Regions from separate parts of the Frankia sp. CeTa3Moorea genome, predicted to be linked through region 1. Evidence: riboswitches for the same ligand, from Rfam matches in the RefSeq annotation. Region 1 holds a riboswitch; each other region holds the start of a gene.
The links. A riboswitch is a leader RNA that binds a small molecule or an ion and turns the genes downstream of it on or off. The one in region 1 is predicted to bind cyclic di-AMP.
Positions count from the first base shown of each region.

Region 1 (3,750 bases):
GGTCGCGGCCGCGTCGGAGGGCAGGAGCGTCGGCGGCGGACCGGAGAGCAGGTTGGGTTTTCCCGAGGCGGACGGCGTCGTCATGAGTGCATCCTGCCCGACGACTGGCCGCACACGTCATGGAGGTCACCCCGGACGCGCCCGCCCTGCGCGCACGGTGACCGGGTCGGTCAGGCCCTGACGCTGACGTTCCACAGATTCTGGCCGACGACCCCGGGTTGACCGTCGTTCACCCGGGTGAGGTACGAGTACAGCGCGGCGATGCCCTGCGACTGCGGTCCGAACTTGCCGTCGACGGTGAGTACGAAGCCCTTCTGGCGCATTCTGTCCTGCCAGACGAAGGCCTCCGGGCGGACGTCGTCGCTGAGGGACGCGTCGAGGACCGTGCCCCTGAACGAGCCGTCCCCCATCTCCCGGCGAGCCCGGTCCAGCGTCATGGGGGGTTCCACCGGGGTGATGGCCTGCTGGATGACGTCGCCAGAGCCGCCCGGGACACTGGCCGGGCCGTTGTTGGTCAGGCCCATCTTGACCGAGCAGGACGGCCATGGCTGCCAGCCCCGCTGGTTGTAGAGCTTCGCGGCCGCCTCGTCCTGCGTGGCGGGCGACGCCTGGTACGGCCGGCCGGAGTACCCGAGCCCGTGCCAGGTCCGGTCGTCGAACTGGTAGGCACCGGAGAAGCCGTTGCCGGTGTTGATCGCGTAGTTGCCGCCGGACTCGCACTGGCGGAGCTTGGCGAAGTCATCGGCGGTGGCCGCGCCCGCCGGAGCCGCGGTGACCGCGAGGCCGCTGCCGACGATGGCCGTGACCGCGCCGGTGGTGCGCAGGATGCGACCGGCGGGCGATGGGGCCTGCGGTGCTCGATGTCTGCCGCCACGACGCCCAGAGGGCATGTTAGTCCAATCCCGTCGCCTGCGGGGTGAGCTGTCGGGTGCGGGCTGGGATGGCCCGGCCGGAGGATCCGACCCCGGGTGGCGAGTAGGAACCGCTCTCCACCATGGACCGGGATGCACCGGCTTTACCCCAAGGACGCCGCTTGCGGCGCCCGAAATGTGGGTCCCCCACTCCTGCCCGCTGCGGTTGATGTTCGTTCCGGCCGCTCGCACGGGGGCAGGACTCGGCGTCCGTCCGGGCGGCCTCGCCGACGAGGCGAGTGAGCGGCACTCTAGCGAGAACCGCTCATGGAGCGCAAACCGGGGTGGTCCGGAGTAACCAGTGAGGATCGCGCGAATCGTGCCACTTCCGTACAGGTTCCGCAGGTGGCTCGCTGGTCCTGCTGTTCCTCGCCGGCCTTGCCGAAGATCGGCTCTGCCGAAGAGCGGCCCTGCCGGAGGCCGGTCAGGGTGTGGTCCGGGTGATGTTGGTGGTGGGTTGCACGGGCCAGCCCGTACGGGCCGTCAACCGGAGATCGTCCGGAGGCCGGTCGGGCCGGCCCGTCGTCGAGGTGAGATCCCCTGACCGGTGTCGCCGGGGTGGGATGCCCGGTTGCCGCGGCGGTCGTCCCCCGTCGCGGGAGCGGAGTGAACAGATCAGCTGACGGAGCTGACGGAGCTGACGGAGTGAATGGATCAGCTGATAGAGCTGATAGAGCTGATAGAGAGGATCAGCTGAAGGTGGCCCGCCAGGTCGCCGGGCCGACGATGCCGTCGACGGCGAGTCCCTTGGCGGCCTGCAGGGCGCGGGCGACTGCGGCGGAGCGTGGTCCGTAACGGCCGTCGATCGTGATCGGATACCCCAGATGGTTGACGCGGGCCTGCCAGGCCCGCACGTCGTCGCGTACCTGCCTGGCCAGTGCGGTCGTCAGGTTACGGGTGAATACGGGGGTGCTCACGGAGATGGGGCTGACCGTCAGCTCACTGCGTTCCGCCGTGCGCGACGCCTGGCCCGAGGAGCTCGACGAGCCGCCCGCGAGCTGGTCGGCGCCCATCCCGCGGCCACAGGTCGGCCACTGGCCGAAGCCGGACCGCCGGGCGAGCTTGAGTGCGGCCTCGTCCTGGACAGCCGGGGGAGCCTGGTGCGGCAGACCGCTGTAGCCGAGGCCGTGCCAGGTGCTGGCGGAGAACTGGTAGGCGCCGTAGTACGCGTTGCCGGTGTTGATCGTGTAGTCACCGCCGGACTCGCACTGCCGCAGGCCCGTCCAGGTGGTGGCCGCACCGGCCGGCTGGTTGAGCGCGAAGGTGCCGCCCACCGCTGCCGCGAGTACGGGTGCGACCACGAGGGCCCGGGCCCGGCTGCGGGTACCGGCGCGGCATTGTCGGCCACTGATACGTGCGTCGGACATGTCTTGTGGTCCTTCCCCACGCCTGCGAGGTGAGCTGTCGGATTCGGGCTGGGAACTGCCCGGCCGTGCCAGGGATTCCCTGGAGACGGAAGCCGCACCGGAAACACCTTTCCGTGTGGTCGTCGCACATGGCTTCACCCCGAGAGCATCGAATCCTTTCGATACTCGGAGATGGGTCCCCCGTTCCTGCCGCCCGGTTCGAGAAATCGTCGGCCGGGGGCAGGATTCGGCGTGCCGCCCGACGAATGCCCGGCGTTGTTGCCGGGCACGGCGAAAACCATAACCACGCCACCCGGCGAGTCGCCAAGCATTGAATAGGGTGCGTGAAAAAGAGCACACTCGGCGCGCCTGCTTGAGCAGGGACCGACGGCCTGGTATCGCGCGTGCGCGCCCGCTCATCAACCTGGCGGTACGACGTGCGGAGGCATTTGTGCTTGGCCGATCATCCTGTTTGCCGATGGGCGACGATGAGCGGAGAGTCCCGTATCAGGCCAGATGTGTGACATGTCAACAAAGGTGTGACGGCCCTGCTACGAGATCGACGCGAGTGATCGGCCTGATACTACGCTTCGTCCGTTGAAGCCTGTTTTTGTGAGAAAAACAACGGAAATCGGGCGGTAGCTTGCAGCGTTGTGATTTTTGCACACGGCGGATTCGATCGAACACCGATTGTGAAAATTGCCTGTCGGGCCGCCACGGTGGACGAAGGGGTTCCGTGGGGCGGGGCGGTAGGTGAACGGTTACCGAAGACCCGGTGCGTGTCCGCTAATGTGGCCGAAACCTGCTGGTCGCCAGCGGAGGCGGCGTTACGCGAGGAGCGGGGTCCCTCGCCCGGTAAACAGTGGTCCCCCAGCCGTCGGAGCGACCGGGGAACCGTGGGGGCCGGCATAGTACGGGAAATCGGCGGGTCGTGCATCGGACCGGGGCGGGTCGGATGTCCGCCACGTGCCGGTCGTTCCGTCCGCCGGAAACGATGGAGAGTGTCGGGTCGAGGGGTCCGGAGAATGCCCTCGGACGAGCGGCGGCGGTTGCCCGGTTGCCCGTTTTCGCGGCCGGCGGCTATCTGTCCTCCTGCCCGCCTCCTGTCCGCCGGCCGGCGGTCCGGCCGGACGGTATCCGACGAACCGATCCCGCCAGCCGGCGTGCGCTCCTGGCCCGGACTATGCCCGCCCGAGGCTGGTGCCGGCGGAACGTAGGTCCTCACACGCCTGGGCGACGCGGGCCGCCATGCTGCTCTCCGCGAGCTTTCCGTAGGTACGCGGGTCGTATGCCTTCTTCACGCCGACCTCACCGTCCACCTTGAGAACGCCGTCATAGTTTTTGAACACGTGGTCCACGATGGGGCGGGTGAATGCGTACTGGGTGTCCGTGTCCACGTTCATCTTGACCACCCCGTAGTCGAGCGTCTCGCGGATTTCGGTGAGAGCCGACCCGCTACCGCCGTGAAAGACGAGGTTGAACGGCTTCGCGCC
Region 1 is NZ_CDXDOR010000019.1:23,423-27,172, forward strand. It holds gene AC08OV_RS05985 (DUF3151 domain-containing protein) at 1-84, opposite strand, end outside; gene AC08OV_RS05990 (transglycosylase family protein) at 171-890, opposite strand; cyclic di-AMP (ydaO/yuaA leader) riboswitch at 893-1,089, opposite strand; gene AC08OV_RS05995 (transglycosylase family protein) at 1,601-2,278, opposite strand; cyclic di-AMP (ydaO/yuaA leader) riboswitch at 2,285-2,520, opposite strand; gene fbaA (class II fructose-bisphosphate aldolase) at 3,439-3,750, opposite strand, start outside.

Region 2 (3,750 bases), on a different contig from region 1:
GTGTTGATCCTGCACGATGACAACGCGGACGCGAAGTCACTCGACCGGCAGAGTGACGCCGGCAAGCTCGCGAACTCCCGCGACTTCGCGGTGGCCTTCCCGGAAGCCGTGGGCGGCACGTGGCGGATCGACGGACCCGAGGGGGCGGACGTGCGCTATCTGCGCGACGTGGTCCGCTTCGTCTCCACGGAACGGACCAAGGTGGATCCGGACCGGGTCTACGTGTGGGGGATCGGCGAGGGTGCCCGGCTGGCCCTGGCCGCTGCCTGCGCCCCGGGTAAGCCGGAATTCGCCGCGGTAGGCGTCGTCGGGCAGTTCGACCCGGAGCCCGGGCCGAACTGCCAGGACCGTGTCCCGGAGGGCCGGGCCCCGGAGGCCTCCTGGGACCGGAAGGTCAGCGAGGCCCTGTGGAAGTTCTCGTCCGGTCACCGGCTGGGGGCCTGACCGCGGCGCCCGCGAGCGGGCCGGGCTGTTTCCCGCACCGGGCAGAGACTGAAGGCTGAAGTCCGCCGATGCCGCCGGGAGGGGGGTAGCGGCATCGGCGGACCTGGTCGGCCGGGGGTCCGAGGCCCGCCGGCCTTCCCGTGCGGATGGGGGGGGATCCGAGGGAAGGCCGGCGGAATCGGGGGCCTTCCGGCCGGACGGACGTCAGATGGGGGGGAGATCTGACGTCCGTCCCACCGGAAGGAGGGCCCGTCCGGATAGCTGGAAAGGAACCATGTAGGCGGGTTGTCGGGCGGTGACAGGGCCCGCTTGCTGGTCTGTCCGCGGCTTCGCCGGTGGGTGGGAGTCCCGGGCCCGGCTTTCACGGCTTCGGGTCGGTACCCGGAGGGGAGGCCCGGTAGCCGGCCGCTGGTGGACTGGCAGGGCTCGTGCGGTCCGCTAGCCGCGAAGGCGATCCACCGGAGCCGGATGAGCCGTTGCGTCGGCATGAGGGCGGTGCGCCGGCTCCGACCGGCTGCTAGAGGATCCGACCTACGTAGTAGGAGGTGGTATAGATCTTCTTGAGCGACACGACGTCGCCGGTGCGCGGCGCCACCCACATCATGCCGTTGCCCGCGTAGACGCCGACGTGGTAGATGTTCCCGGGCGTCCCGAAGAAGATCAGGTCGCCGGGCTGCTTGTTGTATTGCGACACCCGGGTGGCGGCGGCGAACTGGGCGTCGGTCGTCCGCGGCACACTCCTGCCGAGCTGCTTGAAGATGTACTGGATGAAGCCGGAGCAGTCGAACGCGCTCGGGCCCTCCGCACCGTAGACGTAGGGCTTGCCGGCCTGCAGGGAGGCCAGGTAGACGGCCTTCTCCCCGAGGGAGCTCGACGGGACCGGAACCGACGTCTGGCCCGCGGCGCCCACTGTCGCAAGGAGATCCGACCAGGCGGCGTTGCGGACGGGCTGGGGGGTGGGTGCCGGCCGTACGCGCAGGGTGGCGTCGTTCGCCGAGCGGGCGGACTGCAGGGCGTCCGTGCCGTCGAAGACCGCGGTGACGTTCGTGGTGGTGAGCACCCGGGCCGTGTAGGAAGTGTAGCCTTGGGCGTTAGTGTAAAGGTGCTTGAAGGTGGCCCACCCGGTGGGGAGCTTCACTTGCACCTTGACCAGCTGGTTCGCCAGTGGTTCGTGGGTCTGCTCGTTGTAGAGCGAAAAGCCGATGTCGATCGGCTGGTCCGCGTTGACGGTCACGTCGGGGTTGGTCACCCGGAGACCGACCTGAACCTTGCCGGTCAAGGGCGGGGCGTTGACACCGCCCGCCGAGCCGAGCAGGGAGGTGGAGCCGTGGGTGCTGACCGCCGCCGCCGCGATGCTGCCGCCCAGGGCGGCATGGGAGCCGATCTGCGCGGCGAGGGTGATCGGAGCGGTGTTCGGCTGCTCGTCCTTCGCTGCGTCGGCGTTGATGTCGGTGGCGCAGCCGGCGAGAGCCACTCCGGAGACCGCGACGGTCCCGGTGGTCACGGCGGCGAAGGCGCGGGCCCGGGCCCGGCTGCGGGTGGCCGGGGGCGCGGAGGGTGCGCGATGACGGCCGCGACCGGCGCCTCGCGTTTCTTCGTCGAGCTGCACGCTTTGCGCGGACAACGGTGTATTCCTTCCCGTACGCCTGCGAAGTGAGCTGTCGGGTTCGGGCTGGGCTGCCCGGCTCTCGCGTGACCTTCACGCGTCGAGCTTCACCCCTAGGTCGACACCGCGGATCGGTGCCGGCCGGTGGAGGTGGGTCCCCCGCTCCTGCCCCTGATGACGACTCGGAGGGGACACCGGGGCCGGGGGCAGGACTCGGCGTTCGGCCCGGTGTTGTCGTGACGTCGGCGTGAGACTAGTCCACTTGGACGGGGTGGGTAAACACTAGTCCTTCCCAACTACGGCGAGTGTGCGTTGAAGTTCCCGTCGCGCGACGTCGGCGGCCCGCTCGGCCGGCCGGGCTGACCGGGCGGGCCGAAGGCCCTTCGCACCCCGGTTGTCCTGCTGGTTTTTCGCTGCGTAGGGGGTCCGTGGCGGCGGCCGGTCCGGGTGAGAGGCGGGCGGGCGGGTAGCCCTCCCTCGGCCCGTAGGCGACTTTTGACTACTTAAAGTAGTTGACGGGCGAGGTCGGGCGTGCACCCCCCTCAGCGGGACCGGGAGCTGCGGCGGGTGAGGAATCCCGCCGCATCGAGCACCTGGAGCTCGACCGCGAGCTCGTGGACCTCACGGGGCAGCGAGCGATGGTGCGCCAGCGCCTCGACCGCGGCGCGGGCGTGGCCGGCGAGCTCGTCGAGGGCGTGCTGGCGCTGGCGCATCCGAGCCCGCTCCTCCTGGATGGTCCGGACCGTGTCCTCCTGCCACCGGCGGGTCCGGATGAGATGCTCGCTGGCGTCGGCGGCCTGCCGCTCGGCATCCTCCAGCCGGTTGAGGAGCGCGTCGAGGGCCTTCAGCCGGCCGGCGAGCTCCGCGATGAGATCGCCCCGATCAGGCAGGATGGCTGTTTTATGACTCTTGGGGTCAGACGAGGTCATGGAGTCCCCTGACGGGTGGGGGGATCGGCGGGGACCGCACCGAGCGGCTGGCACGAGACCCGGTTGCTCCGACACGGTTGGTAACGGTAACCGACGTGGCGGGCCAGGGGTAACCCATCGTACGGATACGTCGCGTCAGCCAACTGATAGTAAAAAGGGACTATGGATCTGCCGTCATTGTCGTGGTCCCTGCGCGCATAGCATGCAGGTCGGTGTCAGAGCCAGCCGTTGCGCTTGAACGCACGGTAGAGGAACAGGCAGATCGTCGTAATGACGGCCAGGATGGCCGGGTAGCCCCACGTCTGACGAAGCTCCGGCATGTGGTCGAAGTTCATCCCGTAGATCCCGGCGACGGCGGTCGGGACGGCGCCGATCGCCACCCAGGCACTGATCCGTCGCATGTCCTCGTTCTGTGCGATCGTCACCTGCGTCAGCGTCGCCTGGAGCACGGAGGAAAGCAGCTCGTCGAAGTGAGCTATACGCTCGCTGACCTGCTCGAGGTGGTCGGCGACGTCCCGGAAGTAACGGCGCATCGCCACGTCGACCATCGTGGGGGCGTCCGTGGTGAGGGTACGCAACGGGCCCGCGAGCGGCAGCACCGCGTGCTTGAGCTCCAGAAGCTCGCGTTTCATCTGGTAGGCGCTTTCCGTCGACGGCTTCTGATCCCGATGGAAGACCCCCGCCTCGATCTGGTCGACGTCGGCCTGGATGCTTTCCACGGTGCGGACGTAGTCATCCACAATGCTGTCGCAGATGGCGTGCAGCACGGCC
Region 2 is NZ_CDXDOR010000025.1:38,555-42,304, forward strand. It holds gene AC08OV_RS07355 (plasmid partitioning protein) at 1-444, shown strand, start outside; gene AC08OV_RS07360 (C40 family peptidase) at 962-2,068, opposite strand; cyclic di-AMP (ydaO/yuaA leader) riboswitch at 2,074-2,248, opposite strand; gene AC08OV_RS07365 (hypothetical protein) at 2,593-2,979, opposite strand; gene corA (magnesium/cobalt transporter CorA) at 3,195-3,750, opposite strand, start outside.
Region 2: it holds a riboswitch for cyclic di-AMP, as region 1 does, so the genes downstream of both, AC08OV_RS07360 (C40 family peptidase) here and AC08OV_RS05995 (transglycosylase family protein) in region 1, are expected to answer to the same signal.

Region 3 (3,750 bases), on a different contig from region 1:
CTTTTCATCGCCGGCGGGCTGGACTTCGACGAGCGGCTCGCCGACGCCCGCCGACTCGCCGGGCGGGCCGGGATCGCCGTGGCCGACGTCGGCCGCACGGATCTCGACCGGATGTGTGGCACCGCTCCGCATCAGGGTCTCGCCCTCGTGGTACCGCCGTTCCGGTATGCCCATCCGGATGATCTCCTCGCCCGCGCGCGCTCGTCCCCCCCCGGTCTGCTGGTGGCGCTGGACGGGGTCACCGATCCCCGCAACCTCGGGGCTGTGGTGCGCTCGGCCGCCGCCTTCGGTGCCCATGGCGTCGTCGTTCCGGAGCGTAGGGCCGCCGGCATGACCGCCGCGGCCTGGAAGACCTCGGCGGGGGCCGCCGCCCGGCTGCCGGTGGCGCGCGCCACCAACCTGGCCCGCACGCTCGTCTCCTACGCGGCGGGCGGCCAGTTCGTCGTCGGTCTGGCCGCGGGCGGCGAGGTGAGCATCGACGAGCTCACGATGGCGACCGACCCACTCGTCCTGGTGATCGGCTCCGAGGGACGCGGGTTGTCCAGGCTGGTCGAGCAGCGCTGCGACGTGAGGGTCCGGATCCCCATGGCGGGTGCGGTGGAGTCCCTCAACGCGGGGGTGGCCGCTGGGATCACGCTGGCCGAGATCGCCCGCCGCCGTCGGATCGGCTGAGCCGGCCGATCGGTGGGTCCGCCGGGTCTCCGCCGGGCGGGGCTGCGGACGTTGACCTGGCCGGCGTCGCCGTGGCCGGGAAACCGTGACCGGGAAACGTAGCGCGCAGCCCCGTGTCCCGGAGGGGACACGGGGCTGCTGGCCGCGCGCCGATCAGTACCGGCCGGGCGCGGACAGTGAAAGCTGGCGCGGGAAGTCGGGCAGCTCAGATCTTGTGACCCCAGCACGGCTTCGATGCGTACCAGGGGCTCGTCCCCTGCTGGGCGTACAGGATGCGGGCGCGGTGCCACTGCTCGGCGACGCTGGCGTGCTGCGGCAGACCCTTGCCGCCGACCCCGCGCCAGGTGCTGGGCAGGAACTGGAACAGTCCGCCGGCGCCGATGGAGTTGACCACGCGCGGGTTTCCCCCGGACTCACACGGAATCACCTTGGAGAGGAAGCGGTCGGCATTCGTCGACGCGTTGGCCGGCTGGGACAGCGCGAGGCCACCGCCGATCGAGGCCGCGAGAGTGGTGGCTGCGATCAAGGCCCGGGAACCGAGCCTGATGCGGTTGAGGCCACGAGCGAGCGAACGAGCGTTGGACATTGAGTTGCCCTTCCCCACGCCTGCGAGGTGAGCTGTCGGGTTCGGGCTGGGAATGCCCGGCCGCGCATCGCGGCTTCACCCCGAGAACGCCTTTTCGTGGCGCCCGGAATTGGTTCCCCCGCTCCTGCCGAAGGTTCGATTCTCGTCGAGCGGGGGCAGGATTCGGCGTGCCGCCCGACGAATGCCATCAGGTGACGGCACGGCAATGAACATAGCTGAGAGTGACCCAGGAAAAACAAGAGTACGTGAGGATGCACACAGTGCATCCTGTTTACTTGTTCCGATCTTTTTAATGGTGTTTCGCGCCCGCGTGCGCGCCCGATTCTAGAGGTTGTCCAGTGGGCTGGAAATCCCCAGTCCGTAGCTGGGTCGTCACGTTGACGGTAAACAATACGCGATGCGTGGAGAAACTGTTCCGCCGCGTGGTGATCAAGCCTCTGCTACCCGCTGCCGGCAATCTCTAACCAGGATCTGGAAAAATCTGTGCCGGCGTTCCGGCGGGCCCGCACCTATCGCCCGCTTTCCGGACTATACGGCACGAGGGAATCATGTCATATGTCGGATCTACCAGTCGGTGCCGGACACCCGGTCCCGGCGCTGCGTCGCCGCCAGCCGCCAGCCGCCATGCCGCCATGCCGCCCGCGAGGCGGGTGCGTTCGGGTCGGTCAGCGGTTGTAGGACCAGGCCGAGCCGGTACCCCGGTACTGCTCCACCGGGATTGGTGTGGTTCCGGCCCGCATCCGATCCGTGTAGAGCTGACCGTGCAGGTGGTCGATCTCGTGGGCGACAAGCCGCGCCAGCCCCTGCCGATAGACGGTGATGTGCCGGTTGCCGTCGATATCGGTGTGTTCGACGTGCAGCTCCAGCGGCCGGGGGACGAGGCCACGGACGTCAAAGAAGCTCAGGCAGCCCTCGTACTGCTCGTCGGTCTCCCGGGAGGTTTCGATGACGCTGGGGTTGAGCAGCGTGAGCGTGTCGCCGCCCGGGGTACGCACGATCGCCGCGGCGCGGTTGATGCCGACCTGCGGCGCGGCGATGCCCATGCCCTTGCCGAAGGTGTGCAGGGCGGATACCCGTTCGAGGGCGGAGGACAGCTCGGCGACGACCCGGCGCGCGTCCTCGGCCTCGTCGGGCAGGGCGAACGGGCGGGCCGACTGCCGCAGGATCGCCTCACCCTCCTGCACGATGCCAACGGCCGCCATCTGATCGCTGGGACGTGTTCCGGTCTCCGCGGCCGGATCACGTTCCGGCACGGTGGCCCGGAAGTTCCATTCCAGTCGGTAGCGGGCGTGCAGCGGCGGCTCGGTGGTCGACCAGGTGAAGATCCGCCGGTCGCCGGAGTCGGTGCGGGCGATTGCGGTCCGGAACGGGAAGGCATCGGCGGTCATCGACGTCTCCATGCCCCAGACCACGGGATCCAGCTCGGCCGGAAAGTCCAGCTGCACCGAGAGGAAACTCGTCGGTACCCGCACGGCACGCTGGAACCACGGCCCCCACTTCTCCCTGCTCACCTGGTAGCTGTAGTTGATCCATGCCGATTCGCCGGGATAGAGCGGAAATCGCCCTCGACTGTTCTCGAAGAGCAGCCAGACCTCCTTGAGCGCGTCCCAGTCCGTCTTGACCTGCCAGGCCATCTGCTCGCCGCCGCAGTGTGCGCTGAGCTGGAGGTCCTCCCAGCGCAGTGGATCGGATCGGTACAACCGCGCGGAGCGTTCCGGATCTCCCGGGAACCGGTCAACCGATATCCGCATCAGATACCGGGTGACCGGTTCGCTGCCGGCGTTGAGAAGACGTCTTCGCTGGTGGGCGACGTACATGCTGTCGTCGTAGCGGAGTTCGGCCCGGTCCTCCTCGACGACCAGGCCCCCCGGTCCGGGGGGGACCCGGCCCGGGCTCTCGGCGACGACGGGCCCGGGGGCCGGGGCCGGGTCGACGGAGGGGGTCGCGACGTGGGCCACCGGCGTCGGGCCGGGTCCGGCCGGAACCGTCGGCGGCCCGGGCGGCTCGCGCACGTCCCGTGCCGCCTCCCACGGCCGTGCGGCCAGGTGGAAATAACTACCCGGGATACGCAGCGCGTCGGCGATGCGTTCGATCAGGGAGAGCCGGGCGATGCGGTCCTCGCCCTGCATGATCCGGCTGACCCTGCTCTGGCTGAGCCCTTCCACCGGCGAGGCGATGCGATTCTGACTGGCACCGTCATATTTCTTCATCAGCCGGAACACCGCGCGGAAGTCTCGCGTCGCACACGCCGCCCGGAAGTCCTCCCGGGCCAGCAGCTTGGGCGATACCCGGTAAGGTCCAGATTCGTACGACATCGAAACGGCCTTCCATGTCGGTACGGTCGGTGAAGGCCGGAGTGAAATCGGGCGATCAGTCCTCCGTCAGTCGACACATCAGGATAACGACGCCATGCCAAACGGGCACAGATGTTCGGCTGAATGCTCGACTGTCGGCTATCCGACAGCACGGGCTCGGCGGTTTCCCGGGTCTTC
Region 3 is NZ_CDXDOR010000003.1:6,406-10,155, reverse strand. It holds gene rlmB (23S rRNA (guanosine(2251)-2'-O)-methyltransferase RlmB) at 1-672, shown strand, start outside; gene AC08OV_RS01065 (transglycosylase family protein) at 878-1,258, opposite strand; cyclic di-AMP (ydaO/yuaA leader) riboswitch at 1,261-1,427, opposite strand; gene AC08OV_RS01060 (peptide deformylase) at 1,924-3,573, opposite strand.
Region 3: it holds a riboswitch for cyclic di-AMP, as region 1 does, so the genes downstream of both, AC08OV_RS01065 (transglycosylase family protein) here and AC08OV_RS05995 (transglycosylase family protein) in region 1, are expected to answer to the same signal.